Regions from separate parts of the Fictibacillus sp. b24 genome, predicted to be linked through region 3. Evidence: riboswitches for the same ligand, from Rfam matches in the RefSeq annotation. Region 3 holds a riboswitch; each other region holds the start of a gene.

Region 1 (7,321 bases), 400 kb from region 3:
GACTCCATTGCTTTCTTCATTACTTGATATCTTGCCTTCATAATGTGGATCAAGTCCGGATAGTACACGTAGCAACGTGCTCTTGCCACATCCGCTCGTGCCTAAAATCCCAATGATTTCTCCTTTATCTACAGAAAAATTAATGTTATGAAACCCCGCTTGATCGTTATTAAACGTTCGTTTTAATCGTTTTACATTCAGCATCTATTCCCCTCCTTCTACACCTGATTGTTTATGCTGTCCTGCCATTTTAACGAGCGATATTCAATCCATTTCAATAACGCATCTGTACCTTTTCCGAGTATGGCAAACAGCAGTATGCTCGCAATAACCGTGTCCGGTGAATACGTGTTCTGTCCGACAACAAGCAGATAGCCTAATCCTTCACTAGCTCCCATCAGTTCTGCTGCTACTACAAACATCCAGCCAAGTCCCAGTCCGCTTCGCATACCTGTGATGAACGATGGCAATGCAGCTGGCAAGATAATGCGCTTCGTTAACTGAAAGGGTGTGAGTTGATAAATTCTTCCTACTTCGATCAGCTTACGGTCAACGCCTTGAATGCCTGCCACGATATTCAAATACACCGGGAAGAACACACCCACTGCTATCAATGAAATCTTTGAAGGTTCTCCAATCCCCATCCAAAGAATGAAAAGCGGTACCCAAGCAAGAGAAGGAATAGAACGGAATGCTTGAAATAATGGATCTAAGACCTGTTCTGCCGTTTTGGCATAACCAACGACCGCACCAATCACAACTGCTGCTATTGTACCGATTGCAAATCCTAGTAAGACACGAGTCAATGTGATGGACACGTGACCAAATAGTGAACCATCTGTATACATGCTTATAATTTTCTCTAAAATAACGCTTGGTGCCGGAAGCAGGTGTGGCGCAAGAAGCCCTGTTTTAGCAGCAATCTCCCAAGCGATGAGAAGGATGACCGGCAGAATGGACCCTAAAACAAATCCTCTGCCCATCTTAAATAATCCTTTTGAAGTAGAGAGCTTTTGAGGGGAAGCTCTCTGTCCCAATTTCCATTTTTGTGTTTCAGATATCATCGACACTTCCTCCTCTCACTCTTTATTTTTTGACTATTTTCTCTGCGTATTTTGGATTGATCAGTTCACTTACAAGCTTTTGGACGTCAGTATCTTTTTTGACAATCTCTTCTGCCTGGAGAACTTCGCCTGCAGCCGATATAGCTTTTTCGTGCTGTGATCCTGGAACAGGTTCCGAGAAGTTATTTCTTTCGAGTTGTTTTTTAGCGACATCTTCTTTAATCCCCGCCTCTTCAGATAAAAGTTTTGCTGCTTCTTCAGGATTTTCCAGTGTCCATTTTCTTGCTTTTTCGTATAGCTCAATCACTTGTTCCACCTGCTTCGGGTGGTTTTTTGCAAACTCAGAGCGTACGTTTAACGTTCCATACGTATTAAAATCAGGGTTACGGTAGATGTACTGTGCACCGGATTCTACTTCTGTTCTGGCCATATGCGGATCTAAGCCGGCCCAAGCATCCACTTGCCCTTTTAGTAAGGCGTTGGCACCGTCTGCGTGCTGCAGATTTACGATTTGTACGTCTTTTGCAGAAAGGCCAGCATCAGCAAGAGCTCGCAGTAAGAAGATGTGCGGATCCGTTCCGAAAGTTGCCGCTACCTTTTTACCTTTAAGGTCTTTCACATCCTTAATCGGTGAACCATCCTTAGCAACAAGTGCTGTCCATTCAGGCTGTGAATAGATGTAAACCGATTCAATTGGTGCTCCTTTGTCTTTTGCGATAAGTGCAGCAGCACCAGCAGTAGATCCGAAATCAACACTATCTGAATTCAAGAACTCAAGTGCTTTGTTGCTTCCCTGGCTCTGAACCCATTCCACTTCAATGCCTTCTTTTTTAAACGTTTCTTCTGCCCAGCCGAACTTTTTGAGTGCTAAGCTTGTTGGTGAATAGAATGCGTAATCCAATCTGATTTTCTCAGGTTTTTCCCCTTCTTTTGCAGAGCTTGAACAGCCTGCTAACATTAATGCGCCAGCGATACCTAGACCAAGCGCTACCTTTTTCCAAATCTTCATAATATGTTTCCCTCCACTTTTTCTCTCTTTTTCTAAATTTTCTAATAGGCATTGATTTAGAGGTCATTTGTTATTTACATCATTGACAAGTTGATTGAAGCGCAAGGTGGGAGACTCCTGCGGGACAAGCGGTCAGGTGAGACCCTTAAAGGCGCAAAGCGGCAAGGGGCTCACCGCCTGCCCCGCGGAAAGCGAGCACCTGGAGCGGAAATCAACCACATTCAAAAGCTACAAAGTTTAACTTATTTATAATTCACAAGCATATGTTGCAATTGTTCCTCTTAAACGCTGAGCTTCTTTGTACGTACATCTGTTATGAACAACATCAATCCCTGCTTCTTTTGCGATCCTTGCTGCTTCTGGTGAAATAACGCCTTCTTGCAGCCAGAACACTTTCGGCTGAGTAATAGCCGCTTCTTTCGCCAGTTCAACCGCTGCTTCAGGACTTCTAAACACTTGAACAACGTCAATTGGAAACGGGATGGACTTCAGATCTGGATAGGCTTTTTCATCAAGCACTTCGGTTTCTCTTGGGTTAACCGGAACAACCTTATATCCGAGGCGCTGCATTTTTCTTGCAAGTCTGTGACTAGGTCTTGCTGGGTTTGAACTTAAGCCCACTATAGCAAGTGTCTTTGGCCGTTGAATTTCTTGGCCGTTCTCTGTTGATCTGTATAGTGATGATTGCAATGCCCAGCGAATGACCCCTTCATCATTGATTGTGATCTCTGTTTTATCCGATTCAATTCCCGTTGCTACCTGTATAGCGCGATCAAGATCATTCGTAAGATCTTTCACCGATTCAAGTCCGATAGATAAGCGAATGAGCTCTTCTGTAACACCTGTTGCAAGCAACTCTTCACCGCTTAGCTGCTGATGTGTTGTTGAAGCAGGATGGATAATTAATGATTTAGCATCTCCCACGTTTGCAACATGTGACCATAGAGAAATGTTGTTTATAACTTTGCGGCCTGCATCGCGGCCGCCTTTAATTCCAAAGTTTACGATTGAACCGAAGCCGTTTCTTAAGTACTTTTTAGCCAGTTCATGACTTCGGTGAGATGTTAGCCCAGGATAGGACACCCAATCGACTGCTGGATGTTTCTCAAGATACTCCGCAACTTCCTGCGCATTTTTTGCATGTTTTTCTACTCTTAAGTGCAGCGTCTCTAAACCTTGTAAAAGAAGAAAAGCATTATGCGGGCTTAAGCAAGCTCCAAAATCTCGTAATAACTGGACACGCAGTTTCGTAGCAAATGCCAACGTTCCAAAATCATTTGCATATCGAAGTCCGTTATAGCTTCTATCAGGCTCCGTGAACCCCGGGTACTTTTCTGAGTTCCAATTAAATCGTCCTCCATCAACCACCACTCCGCCGATTGCTGTTCCATGACCGCCGATCCATTTTGTAGCCGAATGGATGACGATATCAGCTCCCCAGTTTAAGGGCTTTGTTACATATGGTGTCGCGAACGTGTTATCAATGAGCAGCGGCACTCCATTTTCATGCGCGATGTCCGCTACTGCTTCAATATCTAGAACATTCAGGCTCGGGTTTCCGATTGTTTCAGCGAAAAAAGCCTTCGTATTTGGTGTAACCGCCTTTCGGAAATTCTCTGGATCTTCAGCATCAACGAATTTTACGTTGATTCCGTATTTCGGTAGAGTAGTAGAAAATAAGTTGTACGTTCCGCCATACAGATTTGTAGCAGCAACGATCTCATCACCAGCATGTGCAATATTTAGAATAGCTAGGGCGATGGCTGACATGCCTGATGAAGTGGCCACCGCTGCAACACCATCTTCTAAGAGAGCTACTCTTTTTTCAAACACATCCACTGTCGGGTTTCCAATTCGGCTATAGATGTTGCCTGGCTCATCGAGTGCGAATAGACTTTGTGCGTGATCGGTATCTGAAAAAACATAGGAAGTAGTTTGATAGACTGGCACTGCTCGCGAACCTGTCGTTGGATCGGGCGCTTGGCCTCCGTGTAAAAGCAATGTCTCAATATCGTATCCGTCAAAAGATTTTGTCATGTTAGTCTCTCCTTGTTTTTTGTGAAATTAAGTTAATAAAACCTATAGGAAAACTAGGGATAAAGGTTAGTACTTTTCCCTTGTCTCATATGCAACTTTTAAATGAAAATGGATTTCGGTGTGAAGTATTATGTTGAAGAAAAATAAGGGGAAAAAGAAAAACCCCCTTCCTAAGAAGAGGGTTTTGGTCCTCCTCTTATCTTTCAGATCAAAAACGATCTGTAGGAATTGGCACCTTTCCAAACCAAATGTGGTTTGTTGGTTGCCGGGCTTCATCGGGCCTAGTCCCTCCGCCTCTCTGGATAAGAGATAATTAAATTATGTTTAACACATTACCGTGCTGATGTTTGTATTGTTCTTGAATAGGATTATAGAGGAAGACGTTTTAAAAAGTCAACCGTTTTTTGAAAAATCATAAAAGTTATACAAAAGACTTAGTGTTCAACTGTCAGCTTTGAATTAAGATTATGCCCATGCTATGCCAATTATGCTAACTTTGTTCCACTTTTTTCATCGGTCCACTGAAATTCTTCAATCCTTTTCACAAGTACCGGTATTCGGTTGGCGATTGCCTCCCTTTCTCCGTAACGAATTTTTTGTTCAGACGTTAATTCATCAGACTGGAGCAGTTCCCAATGCGATGCAGCTAAACTTGTCAACTGAATGAACTCTTCTTGTTTCACTCTCTGTTTTACAATAAGGTCGCCATTAGAATATCCTTCTAAAAATCCATCTGCCATTCTGTGCAATCTGTCTTCAAAACGATCAAATTCATGTTTTGCATAGCGTTGTGCATTAAAGAACGTCGGGTACAGAGTTCGGTAGTTATTCATTAAGTTTCCAGCTAATGAATCTCCGCTATATAGAATAGGCACTGGATCGATTAGACTTACTCTGCCGTCTAAGTGAAGCAATAAATTTTCAGTTGAAGTATCTTGATTTGTAAAACTTATTGTTTGGTGTTTAATCTCTCTATTCTTCATACATTCTTGAAGCTGAATAAGAGCTGCTGGCTGTATAGAGCTGTTATAAGTATCTATAAACTTTTTAAAATCAGAGATATACTCTTCGTTCTCTTTCTTCATAAACTCAGAAACATTCGACTGAAGCTGACCTTCGATGTTCTTTCCGTTCCATTGCAGATATCCAAAGCCTTTTAATCCATGTTGAGCATCATTCATATTCCTGAAGAACTCACCCAATTCTGCACCTACTTGAAACGCTTCTACATATGTAAAATGTTCAAGTTTAATGGCTTTACCTGCATACGACTCAACCGTAAACGTTTTGTCTTTTTCTACATGGTAGTAAAAGAATTCTGGACAGATTCCCGGCTTAACTGAGTTAGCGAGTTCATAGTACGCTTTTGTACCAGCATATTCGGCGTAAGAAGCCGATTCATCAAACTCAACTTTTCTGCCATATGCTTCTGCTTTAGGAAACCGAACGACTACCGGGTCACCCGTACGCAACTGAACGAGATAAGCATAATGCCAAGCCCCTTCGCCTAAGTATTGCACTTGCGTTGGATCTTTAAGCTCTCCAAGTCCACTTTTTTGCAGAGCATAGTCAATCAAATCAAATGTCTCTTTCATAAGATGTTCCTCTTTCTTTTTATGAAAATACGTTTTATGAAACACATATTCGGTAACTGTCGAAAAAAATCCTTTTTTCATTTAAAAATTTGTAGGTCTGAAGTCACAGGGAGATGGATGAGTGGAAGATACAGAGGATGGGATTTCAAAGTTCTGAGGCGTTTCGTATGGCGCTCGTATTTTTCGTATGGCGCTCGTATTTTTCGTATGGCGCTCGTATTTTTCGTATGGCGCTCGTATTTTTCGTATGGCGCTCGTATTTTTCGTATGGCGCTCGTATTTTTCGTATGGCGCTCGTATTTTTCGTATGGCGCTCGTATTTTTCGTATGGCGCTCGTATTTTTCGTATGGCGCTCGTATTTTTCGTATGGCGCTCGTATTTTTCGTATGGCGCTCGTATTTTTCGTATGGCGCTCGTATTTTTCGTATGGCGCTCGTATTTTTCGTATGGCGCTCGTATTTTTCGTATGGCGCTCGTCCAGCGTGCACGATGTGCCGCTGAACGAGCTTCAAACCATAAAAATTTCTTGTAAGTCTTAATCTACGTATGTCACGATCTCTTCTACTGCTTTTCGTGCCAGTTTTTTCGGCTGATCTTGCGGATGACCAAGTGATATGACCATATTGATCTGCTTCTCAGACGAAATATCCAGATATTCACGAATTGCATCTTGAGCCAATAACACAGGGCCTGTCATCGGACATGAACCTAGACCACGCGCATGTGCTGCCAGCATTAAGTTCTGGATTGCGAGACAGCTGCTCTTAATCCCTTCTTCTTCCCATACGGATTCTTCCGCAAGCTCGATCGGATCAAAGATTTTTTCTCGGAACTTCGACTCGTATGGAGTAGCTAAACAGATGATTAACACAGGAGCTCCTGAGAATGCTGTTGCATAAGGACCAAACGAACGAGTCAGTAATTTCGCTTCCTTCGTTTTGCCGTTGCCTTCCGCTCTGGCTGCCAATTTATGAATAGCATCCCACGTCATCTCTTCAATTTTTTTCACTTTATCTTTGTTGCGGATTACGATGAATTCCCATGTTTGAGAGTTGGTATCACTCGGCGCATAGCGAGCGCAATCCATGATCTCATAAATATCTTCTTGAGCAACTGATTCATCTGTAAACTTACGAACACTTCTTCTGCCGTGCACGATTTCTTTAAAATCTTCGTATTTCATGATTGTCTCCTCTGACTCAATGAATGTATTAACTTCTTGTATTATACAAAAAATTGGAACCGTCTACAAAACACCTAAAAAAACAGTGCCTATTTCGCACTGTTTTCTGCATCGATCTCTTTTTTCGTTTTTATTCTTAAGCCAATTACAATTAGAGATAGACCTAATAAAATACTGACAAAATTCAGCGGGTCCACATTTAGGCTTTCTCTTTGGACATTTAATTTCTCTACATACGTTCCGATCAGATACGTGCTAATTAGAACGATTATTCCGGCAGTAATCAACCCGGCTTTTACATATGGTTTCATTGTAAAACCACCTTTTCCCTTTTACATCTAACTTATTCTAGGAAAAAGACAGAATACCTTTTATCTAAAAACTAATCGAGTGAACTAATTTGCTTTTGCTAAATTCATATGCTTCTCAACA
Region 2 (7,321 bases), 2.6 Mb from region 3:
TTATCTTTAACATCATAGATTCCTAACTCATTCGCTACCAACTCAAATTTACGTTCTGCCTCTTTTTTTGGTGTTTTTGTTATAGATAAAGGCAATAGAATGTTCTCTTTAACCGTTAACGTGTCTAACAAGTTGTAGTCTTGAAAGATAAAACCGAGATGGTTCTTGCGAAATTCGGCAAGCTGCTTTTCTTTCATAGCTGTCATTTCTACAGAATTAATATGAATGGTACCTTCACTTACCCGATCGATAGAGGAAAGGACATTTAATAAAGTTGTCTTACCAGAGCCAGAAGCCCCCATAATACTAACAAATTCTCCTTTTTCAACGGAAAGGTCTATTCCTTTTAATACTTGTTGTTTATTAAATTTATTTCCGTAACTTTTATAAAGCTTAGCTGCTTTTAATATACTCATGGTATTAACTCCTCTCTGATTAATTTCATTATAAAAAACGGAGTTATCTAATTTCCTTCCATTAAACGAACAAAATACAAAAGCATGTGACACTTTTGTCACATGCCCATAATCTGTTGAAATTCATTTTTGCTTGGGAACAGAAGGGTAAAGGTTGTTCCATCATGTAGCTTTGAATCTGCAGATATGTTTATATGAAGAGAATTTGCTGCTTTCCGAGCTAAGTACAACCCCATACCGGTTGAGGCTTGATCATGGTGTTGTGTAGTTGAAGTGAATCCTTTATCAAAAATACGGGGTAGATCTCGCTCGTCAATTCCACGTCCAGAGTCTTTAATTTCAAGGTATGTACGTTCATCTTGCACATAACTTTTTATCAAGATATCCGAGGAATCACTATACTTTACGGCGTTCGTAAGGATTTGACGAATGATAAATGCAAGCCATTTTGTATCAGCTAAAACATGCGTAATCTGCAGATCAAAATCAAACCCAATCCCTTTTTGAATGCACCACGACTGCAGTGTTTTTAGTTCAGAAAAAAGAAGAGATTCTAAATCAGCGTTCTCCATATAAAGATCGTTTTTAATAAAAGGAATTCTCTTTTGATGGAGCTGCTGATCGAGCAGAAGATGAATACGCAGCCACTCATACGTTAAATCAGCTTTAAATGCGTCATCGCCTATCCGCTGAATCATTAAGTGCATGGCTGTTAAAGGCGTTTTCACTTCATGAATCCAAGACAGCATCTCATCTTTTTCTTGCTCAATCTCAATTCTATTGTAAGAAGCGGTTTGCTTTAAATGTTGTGTTTGTTCGATGATACTTTTCTCTATAATCGCTTCAAAAGGAGACCTAGGTGAAAGGAGAGTAGAAGCATCAAGGGCGCTTTCTCTTTCGGTTAGCGTTTTATAGAAAGCTGTCTCTTTTTGATAACGTTGAAATAAAAATAAGAAGAAGAGAATAAAGAATAAAAAAACAAAATAACTTGCAGCAGACAGGGAGATGGCTGGATCTACATAAGCGACAAATAATAAAATCACCTGTTGGAGAAGGAAGAACAGGATCCAGCTTCTTCTTTCTGTTAAAAAGCGCTTAATCATACGTTGTCCTCTTCAATCGCCATATATCCCTGGCCTACTTTGGTTTCAATATATTGACCTAACATGATCTCATCTAGACGTTTTCGCAGTCGATTTACGTTAACGGTCAACGTGTTATCACTAATAAAACGTTTATCATCCCATAAGCTGTTTATAAGATTGTCACGACTAACGATTTTATTTTTTTGTTCAATCAGAAGCTTAAGAATGAACATTTCATTCTTTGTAAGTTCAACAGAGCCGTTATCGTTTGTTACTAAATTTTTGTCATAGTGTATGGTTGCCCCGCACCACGACTTCAAGGATACCGCTTCGTTGTTGTAGTTATAAACACGTCGTAAGATCGCATGGATCTTAGCGATTAATACGTCAAAATGAAAGGGCTTTTGTACAAAATCATCCGCTCCAAGCTGCATGGACATCACCATGTCACTCGGATGGTCGCGAGAGGATAAAAAGATAATGGGAACATTGGAATGAGACCGAATATTTCTGCACCAATGAAAGCCATCAAATTTAGGCAGCTGGATATCAATGATGACTAGGTCTGGTTTGATATCAATGAAATCCTGAATAACACGTCCAAAGTTAGTAATACCGTAAACCTCATACGACCATTGAGATAAACGTTCTTTAATTTCGTTAAATAGCGTTGAATCATCTTCAATTAATAAAACTTTAAACAAATCCATCACCACGCAAATCACCATATTATTTACATTGAGTGTATAGCATAACTTGGATATTTACTACCAAAAGCCGTTTATAAGAATTCTCTTTCATACGGCGATGGGATTTTTGTTTTTGTACAAATAAAAAGACCCCCATACTCGGGGGTCCTTTACAAAAACTATGAAACTTCAACTTCACTCATCAAACTGTGTGTATTTCCTTCAGAATCTTTAAAGAATACCATCCACGTTTCTGTATTTCCCATTTTTGCAACGATGTGCGGTGAATCGACGAACGCTACTCCTTTTTCCTGAAGCGTTTTGTAGGCTTGCTTAATGTGCTCAACGTTAAAATAAATAACAGAGCTGGAATGAGCAAACTCCTCTTTCTCAGGCAGGGTTAACATGATTCTAAGTCCGTTGCAATCAAAGAACGCCATCGTATCTGTCTGAAATAATAGATTTAGTCCTAAGATGTCCTTATAGAAATGAATCGAGCGTGTGATGTCATGAACCGGTACGGCAAGCTGTCCCACTTTTTGAATAACATTCGTTTGAATGGTCATGGTTATCTCTCCCTTATTGTTTTCTTCATCATCATAAACTAACTTAGCGTTTGATTCTTATCCAATATCACCTTTTTTCGGTATTGAAGGGGAGAGAGTCCAACGTGCTGTTTAAACAATTTGCTAAATGAAACAGGATTGTTCAGCCCAATTTCAAACGTAATGTCGGTCATTGAGTAGTCAAGGTTCTGTAACAAAGATATGGATTTTTTAATACGCAGATCTGCAATGTGTTGAAAAGGTGTTCTTTTATAGATGGTAAAGTAGTTTCGTAATAGATGATTGGGCGATAAACAAGAGACAGCAGCAATTTCATCAAGAGAAATATCCTTTTTATCAAAAAAAGCACGAATGTATTCATGGGCTATGGAGATTCTTTTATAAATTTCCTCACGTGTAGATGGCTTTGCAGCATCCAGTTTGTTCACTTTTTCCCACGTATTCATTTGCTCAAATACAATAGACTGCATGATGAAATGAAATTGTTCATCTAGTAAGAGTGAATCATCTTTATATAGATAGGTTGACTTCTTTAACTGATTTAATTGATCGTTCAGAACAGAACTTTTTTGATAAGTTTTTTCAAAAAAAGAATCAGGTGTCTTGTTATGGAAAGGTTCATCCAGAAGCTTAATGGATGAATCAGACATGTTCCGAAAAATATCATCAGCAAATTTATCTTGAAAAAAAACACAAAAGGATTCAACTTCCGTTTGTTCATCAATAGTGATGGCGTAAGGACCTGCGTTTAGCAGCAGATAAAAATCATCTTCAACGGCAAAATAACCTTTATTCGTTTTGTAATGAGCTTTTCCGTTCGTGAAGGTCTTGATGGAGAGAAGCCCGTTTCCATGCCAATCGAATTGGTCACTCTGTGCGTGCAGAATATAATTCGATGCGATTTTCTCAGCCATTATGTTTTTTCTCCTATACAGAGTTTAATAGGGAAATTATACCTTATAAAGCAGTTCGTGTACGCGTTTGTTTTAGGAATGTTTCACATGAAACAATGAAAAAAAGCACGGGCTTATAAGCCAATGCTAAAGGTTTTTAGTATGAAAAGACGTTTCTTTTTGATGACTTTTTATCCGTTTTAACTGTGCAACAATAATGATGCTGATGATGACGAGTAAGAACCAAGAGCTGATCTTACCGAGATGAACAAGTGACCAAGAGGTTTGTTGATTCGGGTACTGCCATGCTCCTAAAAAGGTTGTAATGTTTTCTGCAATCCATATAAAAAACCCAATTAATAAAAACGAAAGAATGATAGGCATTTTATATACTTTGTTGAGAATTCGATAATGAACAGTTGTTTGATAGAAAATCGGAAAAAGAAGAGTAATCAATATCCATCTTGCATCGATTAAAAAATGATGAGTAAAGAAATTCATATAGATCAGAAAACATATTCCAAAAGCGTACAGGGGTTTGGGCCATCCTGTAATGTGAAGATCTAATCGTCTCCAGCTCTGACAGATATAGCTTGCAACACTTGCATACATAAAGCCGCTGTAGAGGGGAACTCCATAGATCTTTGTATATGCTTCTTCTGGATAGCTCCACGAGCCCATATGAACCTTAAACAATTCTAGAGCAAGACCGATCAAGTGAAAGACACAAATGACTTTAAGTTCATCCATCGTTTCTAGTTTTGTCAGGATCATAACGATCTGGGTCAGCAAGCAAACGATTAGGATAAAATCGTATCGTGGTATAAGAGGGATGCTGATAAACTTTGAAAGTGCTAAAGCACCAAAGATAACGACAGGAAAGATACAAGAAAGTGCTTGTAAGTATGTGAACTGAACGAGCGCCCTCATGAGCCAACCACCTTTTTATAGATTAAAATGGAAATATATTGTATCTATAATAACCTATGGTGTTCAGAAGCACATCATACAAAAAGCTGTTTATTTTAACAGGGATCTGTCAGTTGACAGATTCATGTTAGTCTTGTAAAAAAGAGCTTACCTCTTTGTCAGTGCTGCATCAGCTAGTGAATAAACTATTGCATCATCTGTTGGTGGATTATGAAGACCGGCTCTTACATCTCGAAAGTGCCGTTGAAGCGGATTTTGTACAGAAAGACTTCTAGCCCCAACGATTCTCATCGCGAGATCAACCACTCTGTTCGCGCTGTTTGTTACAGAATGCTTAACTGCAGCGAGTTCTGTACCTAGATTCTGACGTTGTTCAGGGTGGTTTACCCATTTTTCAGCAACGGCGTGAAGAATCGTTCTTGCTTGAAATAGCTCAAGTTCGATCTTGCCAATCTTTCTTCTCACTTCTGGCACATCTGAGATAGGTCCTGATAAGGTGTTAGGGCTATACTCTGACGCAAATTCAATTGCGTAATTCCGTGCTGCTCTTGCGATACCTAGATAAACTGCAGGCACTTGCAGATACCAGCCTTTAGGTACGATGTTTTTCCCATCTTCTACGACAAGTAAATTTTCCTCAGGTACATAAACGTCGTTCAATAGGAGATCATCACTTTTTGTTCCTCTCATCGAGATGCTGTCCCATGTTTCTTTTACAAAAACCCCTTTTTCTTTGTGATTTACTAAGAAAAATCCTTTATGATTGGTTTCTGAGATTGTGGCTGTGATGACCGAGTAATCAAGGGCTTCTGCCATAGAAGTAAAAGCCTTGCTTCCGTTAATCAGCCATCCGTCTGCTTTCTTGACTGCTGTTGTAGTAGGTATACCCCCTCGAGAGGGACTTCCTGTCGCGCGCTCTGTTTGTGCCAAGTTAATGAGTGCTTTTTGTTCAACAACTTTTCGGCTAAGATTAGCGAACGCGTCGCCTTTCCAATGCCGGTTTTCTGCCGCCTCTAAAAGTGTACCCAGATGCCACCCAAGAGAGAGGGCAGTAGGAGCATCTCCCTCAGCTAAGTGCTCTTGAATGGTTAAAAACTCAAGAAGATTTAATCCTTTACCACCATATTCTTTTGGGATGGTGAGTGAAAGGAAATCATGATCCTTCAGGTCTTGAAAGTTCTCATATGGGAAAATTCCTTCTCGATCTACATGTTCTGCTCGTTTCTTAAAGTTTTCTTTTAGTGATAGGGCGGTGTTTATAGTCTCTTCAAAAGTATCTTTTTGGATGGTTTTTCTCAAAGGTATGCTCATGTTTGCCTCCTATAGTTTTTGGAAATAAGTTGGATTTTGTATTTGGCTTACATAAAGGACTTCACTGACCCGTTGATTGGAGTGTAAGGTGGGAGACTCCTGCGGGACAGGTAGGCAGGTGAGACACTTAAAAGTGAAGCGTACGAATGTGGCTCACCGCCTGCCCCGCGGAAAGCGAGCACCTGGAACGGAAATCAACCGCTCACATGACATCGAAGTACAACCAAGCACAAAAAAGCCCTCTTTCAAAGACGAAAGAGGACGTAGATTCCATGTGCTAACACGCTCTCTCATCTATCAGACATTCAAAGAACATCTGCTGGAATTAGCACCTTTCTTTTAATAAAAGCGGTTGCTGCAGGATCGTAGGACCAGTTCCTCCCCTGACTCTTGATAAGATACAATATTTAATTATTAGTCATCACTATAGAGGATAAAACAAACCGCTGTCAACAAAAAAACTGATTGTTAAGAAAATTAATTTATTTCTCTAAATTCCATTGACAGGTTATTTTTATTCCTGTATATTTCGTTACTAAATTGAATATTATCGATTCCTTATCGAGAGAGGTGGAGGGACTGGCCCTTTGAAGCCTCGGCAACAACTATTTTTAGTACTGTGCCAATTCCAGCAAGCTAGTAGCTTGAAAGATAAGAGGAGATCTATATACGTATGTTTATTTAACGTATTTTTAAACCTCTTCTTAATTTGAAGAGGTTTTTTCATTTTCTCTTGGAACGGGTACAAAAAAATTCTATGCAACGGAGGAAACAATTTTGAGTAAAGAAATTTTGTTTAACGCGTTTGAGATGACGAGTGCCATGCATAATTCTCATGGCCTTTGGAAGCACCCGGAGAACAAGAGACATAGAAACTACAAGAATCTGAATTATTGGATTGAATACGCAAAACTTCTAGAAAAAGGAAAGTTTGATGCTGTGTTTTTTGCAGATGTGCTCGGCGTATATGACGTGTACAAAAAAAGCAAGCATCCGTCAATCCGTGATGGATTGCAAGTGCCGCTGAATGATCCAGCGCTTCTCATATCTGCGATGGCGAGTGTTACAGAAAATCTATCGTTTGCCGTAACGGTTAGTACTACGTATGAACAGCCCTTTGGCAACGCGAGACGTTTTTCCACACTTGATCACTTAACAAAAGGTCGTATCGCTTGGAATGTGGTCACGTCTTACTTGCCGAACGCTGCAAGGAATTTTGGTTTAGAAGATATGATTAAACATGATGAGAGGTACAACATCGCTGATGAATATTTAGAAGTGTCATACAAGCTTTGGGAAAGCAGCTGGGAAGATGGTGCATTTATTGAAGACCCCGAAAACAATACGCTTGTAGATCCTGAGAAAGTTCATGAGATTAATCATAAAGGACAATATTTTAATGTCGAAGGACCACATTTAAGTGAGCCTTCG
Region 3 (7,321 bases):
CACTAAAACGTGCCAAAGCAATTTCAATTCCTGAAGGGCTTCACTATATGTTCCTAGGTCGCTCCAAGCGTCTGGATTCCGCTTCAAGTCCATAACGGCACTACCGACAACACTGGCATCAATCACATTATTTTTTGCGATCCGTTTTGCTAAAGAAGGCATAGTCGGACCTCTAAAATCAGGCGGTACTTCGTCTGCCGTTAGCTCGAATCCCATATGCCAATAGAGATTGATTGCATATTTAGAACAAAGTTGTTCCAATGTTTTCCCAACCCTCGTTTCCTTAAAAGATGGATCTGCAACAAGAACTTCAACATCTTCCTTTAAAGAAATGTCACCATGAACTTGAGCTTCAATATAATGATTAAGATTACGAATCACCTGTTGCTTTGATGGATCAAGTACTGCCTTATCTAGGTTGGATTGAAGATGATTGATTAGTTTTCCTGGTGTTAGATTCCTTTCACCAATGGCAAAATCCCTTGTGAAAATTTCAACCAACAAAGCGGACATAATCATATCAAACTCAGTCAGCGTTCCCTTTTCAACAGGATCTTGATGAGAGTCCAAATACGTGAACGTTGAGCGTTTGGAGACTTGAGGAGAAAGCAGAAAATAACACGAACCAAAACGAGGAGCTGGACCGTCTGGATGTAGCATCAGATTCAAAGCGCCGTATTTCGGACGATGGCTATTGGTCGTCCCTTCCAATTGATACGCTCCTCCAAAAATTCTTTCTTCCCACGTATCACGCAATCCGCCAGGGTATGCTGAAACGCTTCCGTTCGAAAGCAGCGTTTCAAACTGACTTTTATAAACACCGTCGAGCAGTAAAGCTTCAGCAACCATTTTCAAACTTGAGTTTGGCCGATCTGGATGAAAGTGGAGAGCGATTCTTGCATTCTTTTTTATTTTCAAAACAGCGTCTTCATATAATTGGACTGGGATATTCGCCATCTTTAGAATGTGTTTGATTGACTCACATGCTTCATCTTTATGGTTTTTAGCATATTCCTCAAAGAACTGGATAGCTGCATTTTGCGAACGAGATAGTTTCATAAATAACGGTTCCCCTTTAATGATTTATACAGCTATTCGTCACGTTTTTGTTATATCCTTTGATTTTTTTTAAAAGGAATAGGGCGAATTCTGGAACGAATATATTCAAGATAAGGAGTGATAAAACATGGAAAAGGCAAGAAAGCGAAGTATGACAAGAACAAGAAGCTTTCGTACTCCAAAGACAATTACTCTTATAACGATGCTTTTTCTAATGATTGTTGCGATAGTTAGTTTATTTTTGTCGAATTCTATATATCATGAGCACCTCGTATTATCTGAAGGCCTTTACTGGCTAGGAGGGTCGATCTTTTCACTTTTTATGTCCATCTTCCTAGTTCATTATAAGATGGAGAAAGTGATTGAAAAGATTTTCGTTCCTTTACTGATTGCTGGTACGCTCATTTGTTCAATTGTTTTTGCCCATACCGCTGTTCAGCTTTTTAGAGATAAAACAGCTTATGATCATGAGAAATTTCAAAGTGTTGAAGGTATACCCTCTAATATTACGTACGATGGTTCGAAAAACGGCAGAGATTATGTGGCAACCATTACAATACAGGGAACAACTCTTCATTTTGCTCAACAATCTATTCTAAGATCCAGTTTTATAGAGAAGTATAAAAATAAACCTCTAAAGCTAGCCTACCTGCCTAGAAGCAAGTATGCAGTAGCGATAGAGGTATTAAGTGAGCAACAATAGAGAATCAAGCCCTTACTCGATTTACAGCAATTAACATTAAGAAAGAAATTCCAACAACACTCGCTACCCACATCCAGGCGAGATCCATGTTGCCAGAGTCGATCGCCATGTAGATTGCGGTAGATACCGTTTGCGTTTTTCCGGGTATATTCCCCGCAAACATGAGTGTTGCACCGAATTCTCCCAAAGCTCGGGCAAAACTTAATATGGCACCGGATACGATGGCCCTAAGTGCTAAAGGAATGGATATCCTCATAAAAACATGCCATTCATTCGCTCCATCTACACGTGCCGCATTCTCAATATCTCCGTCAATGGACTCGAAACCCGATTTTGCCGATTGATACATGAGAGGAAATGCAACAACCGAAGACGCGATTACTGCGGCCCACCATGTAAACATGATTGGTTGGTGAAATAACCATTGTATGAGTTGCCCGCCTGGACCATTTCTCCCGAATAAAACAATCAGAAGAAAACCAACTACCGTAGGCGGCAGCACTAAAGGCAGTAAAAAGAACGTTTCAACAATAGATTTCCCTTTAAATTTTTTGTGAGCCATCATCCGTCCAAAAAATAAGCCTGCAGCGATTACGAGGATTGCCGCAACTAGTGCAATTCCTAACGACAGTTTGACTGGTGACCAAAAGTCGATAGCCATCTAATTTTCTACCCGCTTAAAACCATTGTCTTCAAAGACTTTGATCGACTCTTCTTTTTTCAGAAATTCATAAAACTCCTTGGCTTCTTTCTGATGTGAACTTTCTTTAGTTACGCCTACGGGGTAGACGATAGGTGAATGCGTTTGCTCGCTTGCGGTTGCTGCAATTTTCACTTTATCCGAGATCACGGCATCTGTTTTATAAACAATTCCAGCGTCTACGTTTCCCGTTTCTACATAGGTTAATACTTGACGCACATCTTTGGCATAGACCATTTTCTTTTCGATCTCGTTCCATAGATTTAAGCTTTCAAGCGTTTCTTTCGCATACGTTCCAGCTGGCACAGACACTGGCGTTCCGATTGATATTCGGTCGGCTTTCGGTAAATCCCCAAACCCATTTATTTTTGAGTTGGTTGAAACGATTAGCACCAATTCGTTACGCAAAAGATCTGTTCCTGAGTTTCCCTCGATGAATCCCTCTTTTACAAGTTCATCATATTTATCTTCTGCTGCTGAGAAGAACAGATCAACAGGTGCACCTTGTGCGATCTGCTGCTGCAGTGCTCCTGATGCTCCAAAGTTATATGTAATCTTTACATTCGGATGTTCTTTTTCATAGACGGCTGCGATTTCATTTAACACATACTGCAAACTAGCTGCAGCTGATATGGTAAGTTCAACTCTGTCTTGTGTTTTTTGTTTGTTCGATTGATCTTGCCCCTGTCCTCCGCATGCCGTTAAAAGTACGATGAGCATCGTTAGGCAAATCATCATATGATACCTTCTTCTCACTTCATTTCTTCCTTCCACAGCAATGTCTGATTACATTTGATTATAGCAAAGCATTAGCGGAAACTCTTCTATTGTACTTGCTTTCGTTTGCGTAAATTAAATTTCAAATAAAAGAAGCCGCCATGAAGGACGATTCCCCTTCGTGACAGCTTCTTCTTCTCTTATTCTGTAACGGCAAGTACAGACCCTTTATACTCTTTGTCGATAAAGTCTGTGATCTCTTTAGAGTGAAGCACTTCAAGCAAAGCTTTGATCGCTTTTTTATCTTTGTCTCCTTCACGAACCGTGATGATGTTCGCAAATGGTGATTCAGACCCTTCTAGTGCGATAGAATCTTTTTTTGGATTCAGATCAGCATCAATCGCAAAGTTTGTGTTGATCACAATCGCATCGCCTTCATCGTGTTCATATGCCTTCGTTAAAAGGCCTGGGTCAATGTCTGCCACAAATTCTAAGTTCTTCGGATTTTCTACAATATCGCTTAGCTGCGCTTCATAGCCTTTTCCTTCTTTAAGCTTGATTAGTCCTTCTGCTTCAAAAATGGAAAGAATTCGACCGTGCTCAGCTACTGAGTTACTTAAGATAATTTTCGCGCCATTCGGAAGATCCTTCAATGACTTATGTCTTTTCGAATATACTCCCATCGGCTCGAGGTGAACAGCACCTGCGTTTTCAAACTTGTACTTTGGATTGTCTTTCACCTGCTGTGTTAAATATGGAATGTGCTGAAAGTAGTTCGCATCGATTTCTTTTTCATAAAGTGATTTGTTCGGCAGAATGTAATCTTGGAATTTTACGATTTCTAGGTCAATTCCTTTTTCTTTTAAAAGCGGTTTTGCTTCTTCTAAGATTTCAGCATGCGGTACGTTCGATGCCCCAACGACGAGCTTTTCGGTTTTCTCCCCGCCATTTGCTGCTGATGATCCACAAGCTGTTAACACAAACACTGCCAAACTTGCGAGTAAAACTTGAATGATTCTTTTCATGATCTAATCCCCTATCCTCTAGTTCTCTATATTTTTATTTGATAAAAACTCTTCAAGAGGCAGCATGCAAAAAGCCTTCTGAGCTCATAAAAGAGACAGAAGGCTTCTCGAAAAAAGATCCGATTTCCTCTCATCTCTCAGCGTGACCGCTGTTAGATTTAGCACCGTTTTCATACTGACTATTCAGTACGAATGGTTGCCGGGTTTCATAGGGCTAATTCCCTCCACCTGCTCTTAATAAGAGTGTTCATATCAAATTACTTTGTATTATTACAGGAAATCCATGTAATGTCAAACACTTTTTTCGAATTATTCTGAACTCCTTGTGTTTCTTAATTCTGGCGTTGCAGCAATGGCAATTCACTCACCTTTTCTCTTAAGGGAGATAAAACCGACAACCTCGCACACAAAGAATATTATTAAATCCAGAGGAAATGCTAGGAAAATAACTTACTTCAAAAACGAGTGGGTGCCGCACGTGAACTTTTTTAAGAAAAAGAAAAAACAGCCAGAACAAAAACAGACCAATAATCAAGATTCTTTAACTTTTCAAGAGTTGATGCAAAAATTAAGTGCTTCTGCCGACTTTTCAACCGTTAAACAATCATCTGCGAGCACATTTTATATCTCATATTATAAAACTCTCGTAAACCCAGAATTTGTTCACCGAGATTTATTACCTTATATCACAGATCTTCCCCTTAAAAATCTAGATGATGTACAGAAACACTTGCCTTTAGATGGCATAGTAAAAACGAATGATGTTCGTGATATCGCAAACAAGGTAACAGAAGGCTTTATTCTTTTACAGATGAATAAAGAGGATACAGAGTGTCTGTTGATACCCAGTCTTTCAACAGAAAATAGGCAAATTTCGATTCCAGAAACCGAGTTCAGCGTAGTTGGTCCTAAAGAAGCATTCGTAGAATCACTCGATACGAACTTGAATCTCATACGAAAAAGACTGCCGATTCCAGAGTTTATAGTTAAAGAGGTGCGCGTTGGTAAACTCACGAAAACAAGAGTTGCCATTATCTACATAGATGGAATCGCTGATCGTGAAAATGTAAATACGGCAATCCAACGAGTCAATGATATTGAATATGATCATGTAGTAGACAGCTCTTTTATCAACCAAATGATTTCAGACAATGGAAACTCACCTTTTCCACAGCTGATTGACACAGAACGTCCTGATCGTGTGGCGAGTGTACTGGCGGAAGGAAAAGTCGCAATAATGGCGGACGGTTCACCACATGCACTGACAGGACCAACAACAATCGTTGAGTTTTTCTCAGCCTTTGAAGACTACTTCCTAAACTGGGTATTAGCTTCCGCTTTTCGTTTGATCCGTTTGATGGCAGTCATGTTTTCCGTATTATCCACACCGCTTTATGTCGCGGTTTTAACGTTTCATTATGAGATGATTCCTGAAAATTTGTTGGCGACACTTGTGGCGTCACGAAATGATATACCTTTTCCGCCTATCCTTGAGGCAATGGTATTAGAACTTTCAATCGAACTGCTGCGCGAGGCAGGAGCGAGACTGCCAACTAAAGTCGGTCAGACGATCGGGATCGTAGGCGGTATCGTTATCGGAACTGCTGCTGTTCAAGCTGGACTCACGAGTAATGTTCTCTTGATCATTGTCGCGTTAGCCGCCCTCGCATCTTTTACAACACCTGTTTATCAGATGAGTAACACGATCCGTCTGCTGCGCTTTCCCTTTTTATTGTTTGCTCAATTTTTAGGTGTACTTGGTGTAACAATTTGCTTTGCTTTTATCTTGGCTCATCTGTTGAAATTAACTTCACTTGGCAGGCCTTATATAGCGCCACTTTATCCGCTGCGTACGAACGATTTGAAAGATGCGCTCATTCGTATGCCGTTCAGTTCACAATTCAACCGTCCAGACTCATTAAGACCTAGCGATAAAAAAAGGATGAATAAGAAGCGCGCAAATGAAAAGCATGATATAGAGGACTAAAAAAGAGGGGTATGTATGTCTCAGATTAGTGAAAACAAACAGATATCACCCTATATGGTGTTTTACTTGGTCACTACGATGCAGGTTGGTGTCGGTATCCTTGGCTTCGAGCGTTACATTGCAAAATCTGCAGGTCATGACGCCTGGATCGCAGTTGTGCTTGGAGGCTTATCATTCAACATCATCATTTGGATGATTTATCGCATTCTTTTAAAAGAGAATACTGATATTATTGGGGTTCATCGTAATTTGTTCGGAAGATGGGTTGGGGGTCTGCTAAGTTTTCTATTGCTGCTGTATTTCATCTCAACAGTTATAACCATTCTAAGAACTTATATCGAAGTGATTCAAATCTGGATGTTCCCAGAGCTCGGGACGGAGGTAATCTCCATCCTCTTTTTGGTGCTTGCCTATTCATTTGTAGTCGGGGGTATACGAGTTGTTGCTGGACTTTCGGTGTTAGGATTTTTCATAACACTGCCTCTATTTTTATTAAAATATTACGCTCTTAAAGATGCTCATTATACAAATCTTTTGCCTATTTTTGATCATTCGATCACTGAGATCTTAGCGGCAACGAAAGGCGTTACTCTTAATTACTTAGGATTTGAAATGATCTTACTGTACCTGCCGTTTCTGAAACAACCAGAAAAGTCTCAAAAATGGGCACACTTTGGCAATCTTTTTACGGTGTTCACCTATTTTATCACCATATTCGTTTCGTTTGTTTATTACAACCAAGAGCAGCTGCAGCATACAATCTGGGCAACACTCACTCTTTGGAAAATCGTGGACCTTCCCTTTGCACAGCGTTTTGAATATGCAGGAATCGCACTCTGGCTTTTCGTTATCTTGCCCAACATATGTATCGGGTTGTGGTCTGTCAGCCGCGGACTACAGCGATTATATAAAATCAAACAAAAAAGTGCGTTACGAGCATTACTTTTAGTCGTCTTTATTTCATGTATCCTTGTCATCGATCGGCAGCAGGTTGACATTCTGAACAGCAGTGTTTCTAATATTGGCTTTTACATTCTGTACTTCTACATTCCGTTCCTTTTTGTGATCCAGCTTATTTTGACAAAAGCGAGGAAAACAAAACATGGTTAAAAAATATCTTGTCATTATCT
Region 4 (7,321 bases), 2.6 Mb from region 3:
GCTCACCGCACGCCCTGCGGAAAGCGAGCAACCTGTAGCGGAATTCAACTACTTTCCAGAACAACAAAGTTTCCGAAAACAGCTTTTGATTTTTATAAACTAAAGGAGGAAAAACAAATGTTAGATTTAAAATTTGTTCGTGCTAATTTTGAAGAAGTAAAAGAAAAGTTATCTACTCGTGGTGAAGATCTTTCTGGATTGGATCAGTTTGAGGCACTAGACCAGCGCCGCCGTGAGTTGATCGGTGAAACGGAAGCTCTAAAATCTAAACGTAATGAAGTTTCTAAGCAGGTAGCGGAATTTAAGCGTGAGAAAAAGGACGCTGATCACCTAATTACAGAGATGCGTGAAGTAGGCGACAAGATTAAAACGATGGACGATGAACTGCGTCAAGTAGAAGAAGACCTTCACGGTATCATGCTGACGCTTCCTAACCTGCCGCATGAAAGTGTTCCTGTTGGTGAGACAGAGGATGATAACGTTCCAGTTCGTCACTGGGGTGAAGTACCTGAGTTTGCATTTGAAGCAAAAGCACACTGGGATATCGCAACGGATTTAAACATCGTTGATTTTGAACGCGGAGCGAAAGTGACTGGCAGCCGCTTCGCTTTCTACAAAGGTCTTGGAGCACGATTAGAGCGTGCCTTAATTAACTTTATGATGGACCTTCACGAAGACGAACACGGTTATACAGAGGTTCTTCCTCCGTACATGGTAAATCGTCAAAGCATGACAGGTACAGGACAGCTGCCAAAGTTTGAAGAAGACGCGTTTAAAATTCGCGAAGAAGACTATTTCTTAATTCCAACTTCTGAAGTTCCTGTAACGAACATGCACCGTGAAGAGATTTTAACAGCTGAAGAACTGCCGATCACATATGCAGCGTACAGCGCATGTTTCCGTTCTGAAGCAGGTTCTGCAGGACGCGACACGCGCGGTTTAATTCGTCAGCATCAGTTCAATAAAGTAGAGCTTGTTCGCTTCGTTAAACCAGAAGATTCTTATGACGAGCTTGAAAAGCTTACAGGACACGCTGAAAAAGTACTGCAGCTTCTTAACCTGCCGTACCGTGTACTCAGCATGTGTACAGCTGACCTAGGATTCACAGCTGCTAAAAAATACGATATCGAAGTATACCTGCCGAGCTACAGCGAGTACCGCGAGATTTCTTCTTGTTCTAACTTTGAAGATTTCCAAGCGCGCCGTGCTCAAATTCGTTTCCGCAGAGATGCAAAAGGGAAGCCGGAATTCGTTCACACACTTAACGGATCTGGGTTAGCAATCGGACGCACAGTCGCTGCAATCTTGGAAAACTACCAGCAAGAAGACGGCACGGTTGTGATTCCAGAAGTGCTTCGTCCTTACATGGGTAATAAGGAAGTAATTAAGTAAAATGAAGAGAGGGAAATCCCCTCTCTTTTTTTGAATTTTTTTCTCGAAAAGCGTTGACACTATATTCGTCCTCATGTTAATATAGTTCTTGTCAGTCACACGGAGGTATACCCAAGTCCGGCTGAAGGGATCGGTCTTGAAAACCGACAGGGGTTTAACGACCCGCGGGGGTTCGAATCCCTCTACCTCCTCCATATACATATTCAAACCACTTGATCTTACATCAGGTGGTTTTTTTGTTGTGTTTTTTGATGAAGGAGTGTCGACTTTTGCAGCAAGACTCAATTCTATAATTTTTGACTCAATAAGTTTTTATCAGATTTGATTTTAGTTTAAATGGCTGTTAAATAAAGAATTGATGCTTTTCAATCTTTTTTCATTCGCTTCTATGACAAGTTGGTTGAAGTGGAAGGTGAGAGACTCCTCGAAAATTGAACTTCAAATTTTCTTCGTGCGATGTGTCGCTGCCGTAGCCTTCCTTGTCCTGCGGGACAGGCGGGCAGTCCGAAAAGTGGAAGTGGCTCGTTCAGCCCCGACAAGCAAAAGGTGAAGGGGCTAGCAAGGCGCACTTTACCTTGTAGACCATTTAGCTTTTGACCTCGAGTGGCTTGCCACTGCAACTAGACAGGTGAGACACTTAAGAGTGAAACGTACGAATGTGGCTCACCGCCTGCCCTGCGGAAAGCGAAGCACCTGGAACATAGATCAACCACTTTCAAAAACATCAATGAATACGAAAACAGCCATTAAAAAAGCTTCCTTTACACAACTGCAATGTAAGCGCTAACACTTTAAAGTGATAAAATTTAGTATTGACAGAACTTTTAGACAGGGAGTATGATGACAACTATACTTAATTCAATATGAAATGCTTATTAAGAGAGACCGAGGGATCAGGCCCTATGACGTCCGGCAACCTCCATGATGGAACGGTGCCACTTCCTGCAGAATGATAGGTTCATTCTGGAAGATAAGTCGATGATTGCTTATTCGCCCTCTTCCATAGAATGAAGAGGGCTTTTTTATATGTTGAGGGGGAAGACAGATGATCGAGGTTAGAGAGGTAACCAAAATATATAAAGCAAAAGGAAAAGAAATCGTTGGCGTGAAGAATGTATCGCTATCAATAGACAAAGGGGAGATCTTTGGGATTGTCGGTTACAGCGGTGCCGGAAAAAGTTCACTTCTTCGCTGCCTGAATTTATTGGAAAAACCAACATCAGGGGACATACTCATCGACGGAGTATCGATAACCGCGTTAGGGAAAAAGGAGCTTCGGGAAGAGCGGCTTAAGATCGGCATGATCTTTCAGCACTTTTATCTGATCAGCGCAAAAACCGTTTTTGAAAATATCGCGTTTGCTTTAAAAGCGGCAGGAAAAACAAAAGATGAGATCAATCGCAAAACACAAGAGCTGTTGAAGATGGTCGGATTAGAAAATCAAAAAGATCAATATCCTTCTCAGTTGAGTGGCGGGCAGAAGCAGCGAGTCGGTATCGCGAGAGCTCTCGCCAATGACCCGAAGGTATTACTTTGTGATGAAGCTACATCTGCTCTTGATCCGAATACTACAAAGTCCATCCTTTCACTTTTAAAATCAATTAATAAAAAGTTAGGAATTACGATTGTACTCATCACACATGAGATGGAAGTCGTAAAGGAGATTTGCCACCGTATGGCTGTCATGCAGGATGGGGAGATCATTGAGTCAGGTGATGTTTATAACATTTTTGCAAATCCCGAAAAAGAATTAACGAAAACATTTATCAGTTCCGTTATACAGATGGATTTGCCAGAACCATTACTGAAGAATAGAAAAGGTACCGTGATAAAGATTCAATTTAAGGGAGCGATCGCAGAAGAAGCCGTTGTTTCTGAGCTTTTCCAAAACTTTAAAGTAAAAGGAAATATCCTTCACGGAAAGATTGAATATATCCAGGAAACGCCGCTCGGAATCTTTATTATGGAACTAATTGGTGATGAGACAGAGGTAAAACGAGCGATTACGTATATTGAAAGCCGTATAGAAAATCTTGAGGTGGTGAAGAACGTTGCTTGATTCAATATTTAACATTCTGCCAGATTTAAATAAGGCATTTTTTGAAACGTTGTATATGGTCGCCATATCACTAGGTGTTTCATTAATTGTGGGATTACCCCTTGGAATTATCCTGTTTGTTACTGACAAAGGTTTGTTGTTTGAGAACGTGTGGATCAAGCAGATAGCGGGTATACTTGTGAACTTGATCCGCTCTGTACCATTCATTATTTTATTAGTTGCTTTATTACCATTAACACAATTAATCACCGGAACAACGATTGGACCAACAGCAGCATCTGTCTCTTTATCAGTTGCAGCCATTCCGTTCTTTGCAAGGCTCGTAGAAACTTCTTTACGAGAAATCGATAAAGGAGTGATCGAAGCGGCAGTTGCAGTGGGTGCAACGCCATGGATGATCATTCGGGAAGTTCTCCTTCCAGAAGCGAAGCCAGGAATTGTTCAGGCGATAACGGTCACCGCAATCAGCTTACTTGGCTATTCAGCCATGGCCGGTATCGTCGGCGGCGGAGGGATCGGAGACTTCGCAATCCGCTTTGGTTACTATCGCTACGACAACACGATCATGCTCACAACTGTCGTTTTACTAATCGTCATCGTCCAGCTCATGCAAGTCATCGGAGACGGCGCAGCGAAGGCTGTGAATAAGAGATAATTTTTTTCACTAAAGGTAAGAGGCGATAAAGGCTTATCTTTAATCGGTTTTAACGATACACCATCGATAAGTTGGTTGAAGTGGAAGATGCGAGACTCCTACGGGACGAGCGGTCAGGTGGAGACTCCTAATGGCGCAAAGCGACAGGAGGCTCACCGTACGCCCCGTGGAAAGCGAGCATATGGAACGGAAACCAACAACATACAAGAGCATCTAGGATTTTCAAAAACAATTTTTAAAAGGGGATCAACATGAAAAAAATCATACTTACACTACTAACTGCACTGCTAGCTTTTGGTTTAGCTGGCTGCTCGTCATCATCAGATGCATCTAAAGACAAGGAAGTGACACTTGGAGCAACAGCGGGACCATATACAGACATGGTCAACAAAGCGATCAAGCCCTCCCTTGAGAAAAAAGGATATAAAGTTAAAGTGATCGAATTCAGTGATTACATTCAGCCGAACATGGCACTTTCTAAAGGAGATCTGGACGCTAACCTTTTTCAGCACAAAGTCTATATGGAGAATTTCGCTAAAGAAAAGAACTTAAAGCTTTCAGAAGTAATCATAGTTCCAACAGCACCGATGGGACTATATTCCGATAAGTTTAAATCTGTTGATGAGATTAAAGAAGGCAGTACGTTAGCCATTCCGAACGATCCTGTTAACTTAGCGCGTACCTTGATCATGCTTGAAGATGCAAAGCTGATTACGATCAAAGAAGGTATTAATCAACTGACTGCATCTGAAAAAGATGTTCAAGATAATCCAAAGAACTTAGTATTTAAACCATTAGAAGCAGCCCAGCTTCCACGTGCTGTACAAAGTGCGGATGTTGCAGCAGTTCCTGGTAACTTTGCTCTTGCTGCCAAAATGGACTTGCTTGATGCCATTCAATTAGAAAATATGCCAGATACGTACCGTAACCGTGTTGTTGTAAACACAAAAGACGTAGAATCAACCTTTGCAAAAGATATTAAAGAAGTGGTTGAATCCAAAGAGTTTGAAGAAGTAATTGATAAGGAGTTCAAAGGCTTCGGAAAACCCGAATGGATGAAGAAATAGATAAAACAAAACCCCGGACTCATAGAGTTGAGTTCCGGGGTTTTTATGTTTATATGCGAACTTCTCGTTTCGCTTCGATTTTTTGTGCAATCTTTTCTACGATATGATCAATCGATTCAGGATTTTCTCTTAGGTCGTAGTCGTTGATGTTTACGCGCAGCACAGGACAAGAATTGAAGGACGTAATCCACTTTTCATAGCGATCGTACATTTCTTCCCAATAAGAAACAGGTGTTTCTTGCTCCATCTTGCGGCCGCGTTTTTGAATACGAGCTAGAATATCATCAAGAGAACCTTCTAAATAGATCAAACAATCCGGCTGTGGAAAGTACGGTGTCATGACCATCGCTTCAAAAAGGTGAGTATATGTTTCATAATCCACTTCTGACATATTCCCTTTATCAAAGTGCATACGTGCAAAGATCCCTGTATCTTCATAAATGGAACGGTCTTGCACGAATCCTCCGCCATAATCGAACATTCTTTTTTGCTCTTTAAATCGCTCAGCTAAAAAGAAGATCTGCAGGTGAAAACTCCAGCGTTTAAAATCATGATAAAAGTTTTCTAAGTATGGGTTGTTATCGACTTTTTCCATGGATGTACGAAACTTTAATTTTTCAGCTAGTGCATTTGTAAAGGTCGATTTACCTGCTCCGACCATCCCTGCTACTGTAATGACAGCATCATTTGGAATGCCGTATTGAATTAGTTTGTTCATCGCGCAACTTCTCCTTTTTTCAAAGTTGCATCGATTAAGGAAAAGATTTTCTCTTTATCCGTTTCATACGCAACAAAATCTAATTCGTCTCCACTGAAGGTCAGCACCGGAATCTCAGGGTGCTCTTTCTTAAAGGCAGACATAAATGTATCATAATCAGCTGCAAGTTGTTCTAAATAAGCTGGCTCCATGTTTTGCTCAACAAATCGTCCGCGCTTACGAACACGGTCTAAAAGTGTATCTAGACTCGCATTTAAGTATATGATCATATTTGGTACAGGCATATCTTCTGTTAAGATATCAAAACACTGCATATATTTGTGAAGATGACCGTCTTTTAACGTACGACCAGCAAAAATACGGTTCTTGAAAATATGATAATCAGAAACGACAGGTATCTGCTTTGAAAGGTATTGACCATTAATCTCTTCAAGCTGTTTATACCTGTTGCAAAGAAAAAACATCTCGGTTTGAAAACTCCACTCATCAATGTTGTCGTAAAATTTTCCGAGAAAAGGATTTTCCTCTACAATTTCTTTTAATAATTGAAAGTTATAGTGCTCTGCAATGGCTTTTGCCAGTGATGTTTTCCCTACGCCAATCGGCCCTTCAACTGCGATAAAGGGGGTTGAACTCATCTTCCTTTTCCTCCCTTTCGAATAACAAACGAAAAATTACAGACAAAGAATATTGTAGCATACGTTTGGAAAAGGTGGATAGATTATCGGTTAAAAACTTCAATAAAACAGCTTAATACATTGTTTTTGGTTTATCATTCTCAGCCTGTTCTATGATTGCCTGAAGATCTAACTCACCACTTGCAGCGATATCGGCGTTTAACGTCTTTTCCATAAGCAGCAATGCTCTTTCGTTATCCTCTTCTATATTAGAGGCTGAGCAGTCAGACGGTACATGAAGAGTGAAGCCTCGCATATAAGCGTCATTAGCGGTAAAAAGGACACAGATGTTGCCTGCTACGCCGCATAGGATCAGCGTTTGTATACCCAGCTCATTTAATAAAGTTGATAAAGGTGTCGAAAAAAATCCAGAGTGCTTCGGTTTAATAACAAAATAATCGTCTTCGTCCGGCTGTAATGCTGTCACAAACTCCCCTCCAGCTTGTGCCGAACAGTATTCCACAAGTCTTTGCTTGTCTGACTGCCACTGTCCAAAATTGTCATTCACATAGATGATAGGTATGCCTGCTTCTTTTGACCGTTTCTTTAAATCAACAATCTTATCGGCTATCGGCTCAGAAGTTTTTAACAAAAGCGGCGCTTCAGGAAAATTAAAGTCATTAATCACGTCAATAATAAGCAAAGCGACAGGAATTTTCGTCTCACTATTCTGTTGATGTGCCAAAACATATCCCTCACTTTCTTTTAGTTTCTTTTCTAAGTAATTTTATATAAAGAATGTTGCTTTAATAT

The links. Region 3 has a riboswitch for S-adenosylmethionine ahead of QUF49_RS14120 (MetQ/NlpA family ABC transporter substrate-binding protein). Riboswitches for the same ligand answer to the same signal wherever they lie in the genome.
Region 1: linked by a shared signal. The riboswitch ahead of QUF49_RS16250 (PLP-dependent aspartate aminotransferase family protein) and the one ahead of QUF49_RS14120 (MetQ/NlpA family ABC transporter substrate-binding protein) in region 3 are both predicted to bind S-adenosylmethionine.
Region 2: linked by a shared signal. The riboswitch ahead of QUF49_RS00925 (acyl-CoA dehydrogenase family protein) and the one ahead of QUF49_RS14120 (MetQ/NlpA family ABC transporter substrate-binding protein) in region 3 are both predicted to bind S-adenosylmethionine.
Region 4: linked by a shared signal. The riboswitch ahead of QUF49_RS00480 (methionine ABC transporter ATP-binding protein) and the one ahead of QUF49_RS14120 (MetQ/NlpA family ABC transporter substrate-binding protein) in region 3 are both predicted to bind S-adenosylmethionine.

Annotation. Positions count from the first base shown of each region.
Region 1 covers NZ_JAUCES010000005.1:3,113,193-3,120,513, forward strand. The annotation lists gene QUF49_RS16230 (ABC transporter ATP-binding protein) at 1-204, opposite strand, end outside; gene QUF49_RS16235 (ABC transporter permease) at 219-1,064, opposite strand; gene QUF49_RS16240 (aliphatic sulfonate ABC transporter substrate-binding protein) at 1,087-2,073, opposite strand; gene QUF49_RS16245 (hypothetical protein) at 2,164-2,325, shown strand; gene QUF49_RS16250 (PLP-dependent aspartate aminotransferase family protein) at 2,320-4,110, opposite strand; SAM riboswitch class I at 4,304-4,419, opposite strand; gene QUF49_RS16255 (hypothetical protein) at 4,596-5,705, opposite strand; gene QUF49_RS16260 (hypothetical protein) at 5,843-6,238, shown strand; gene QUF49_RS16265 (nitroreductase family protein) at 6,242-6,889, opposite strand; gene QUF49_RS16270 (hypothetical protein) at 6,979-7,200, opposite strand; gene QUF49_RS16275 (hypothetical protein) at 7,285-7,321, opposite strand, start outside.
Region 2 covers NZ_JAUCES010000005.1:155,054-162,374, forward strand. The annotation lists gene QUF49_RS00895 (ABC transporter ATP-binding protein) at 1-416, opposite strand, end outside; gene QUF49_RS00900 (sensor histidine kinase) at 515-1,519, opposite strand; gene QUF49_RS00905 (response regulator transcription factor) at 1,516-2,205, opposite strand; gene QUF49_RS00910 (VOC family protein) at 2,370-2,750, opposite strand; gene QUF49_RS00915 (helix-turn-helix domain-containing protein) at 2,795-3,670, opposite strand; gene QUF49_RS00920 (DUF817 domain-containing protein) at 3,797-4,579, opposite strand; gene QUF49_RS00925 (acyl-CoA dehydrogenase family protein) at 4,727-5,890, opposite strand; SAM riboswitch class I at 6,178-6,290, opposite strand; SAM riboswitch class I at 6,446-6,548, shown strand; gene QUF49_RS00930 (LLM class flavin-dependent oxidoreductase) at 6,668-7,321, shown strand, end outside.
Region 3 covers NZ_JAUCES010000005.1:2,715,681-2,723,001, forward strand. The annotation lists gene QUF49_RS14100 (DUF3626 domain-containing protein) at 1-1,059, opposite strand, end outside; gene QUF49_RS14105 (hypothetical protein) at 1,187-1,762, shown strand; gene modB (molybdate ABC transporter permease subunit) at 1,767-2,423, opposite strand; gene modA (molybdate ABC transporter substrate-binding protein) at 2,424-3,218, opposite strand; gene QUF49_RS14120 (MetQ/NlpA family ABC transporter substrate-binding protein) at 3,380-4,204, opposite strand; SAM riboswitch class I at 4,332-4,448, opposite strand; gene QUF49_RS14125 (spore germination protein) at 4,683-6,191, shown strand; gene QUF49_RS14130 (GerAB/ArcD/ProY family transporter) at 6,207-7,301, shown strand; gene QUF49_RS14135 (Ger(x)C family spore germination protein) at 7,294-7,321, shown strand, end outside.
Region 4 covers NZ_JAUCES010000005.1:68,269-75,589, reverse strand. The annotation lists gene serS (serine--tRNA ligase) at 118-1,392, shown strand; tRNA gene QUF49_RS00495 (tRNA-Ser) at 1,494-1,586, shown strand; gene QUF49_RS00490 (hypothetical protein) at 1,805-1,942, shown strand; gene QUF49_RS00485 (hypothetical protein) at 2,021-2,179, shown strand; SAM riboswitch class I at 2,262-2,369, shown strand; gene QUF49_RS00480 (methionine ABC transporter ATP-binding protein) at 2,438-3,451, shown strand; gene QUF49_RS00475 (methionine ABC transporter permease) at 3,444-4,106, shown strand; gene QUF49_RS00470 (hypothetical protein) at 4,194-4,361, shown strand; gene QUF49_RS00465 (MetQ/NlpA family ABC transporter substrate-binding protein) at 4,358-5,173, shown strand; gene QUF49_RS00460 (deoxynucleoside kinase) at 5,223-5,891, opposite strand; gene QUF49_RS00455 (deoxynucleoside kinase) at 5,888-6,529, opposite strand; gene QUF49_RS00450 (cysteine hydrolase family protein) at 6,642-7,253, opposite strand.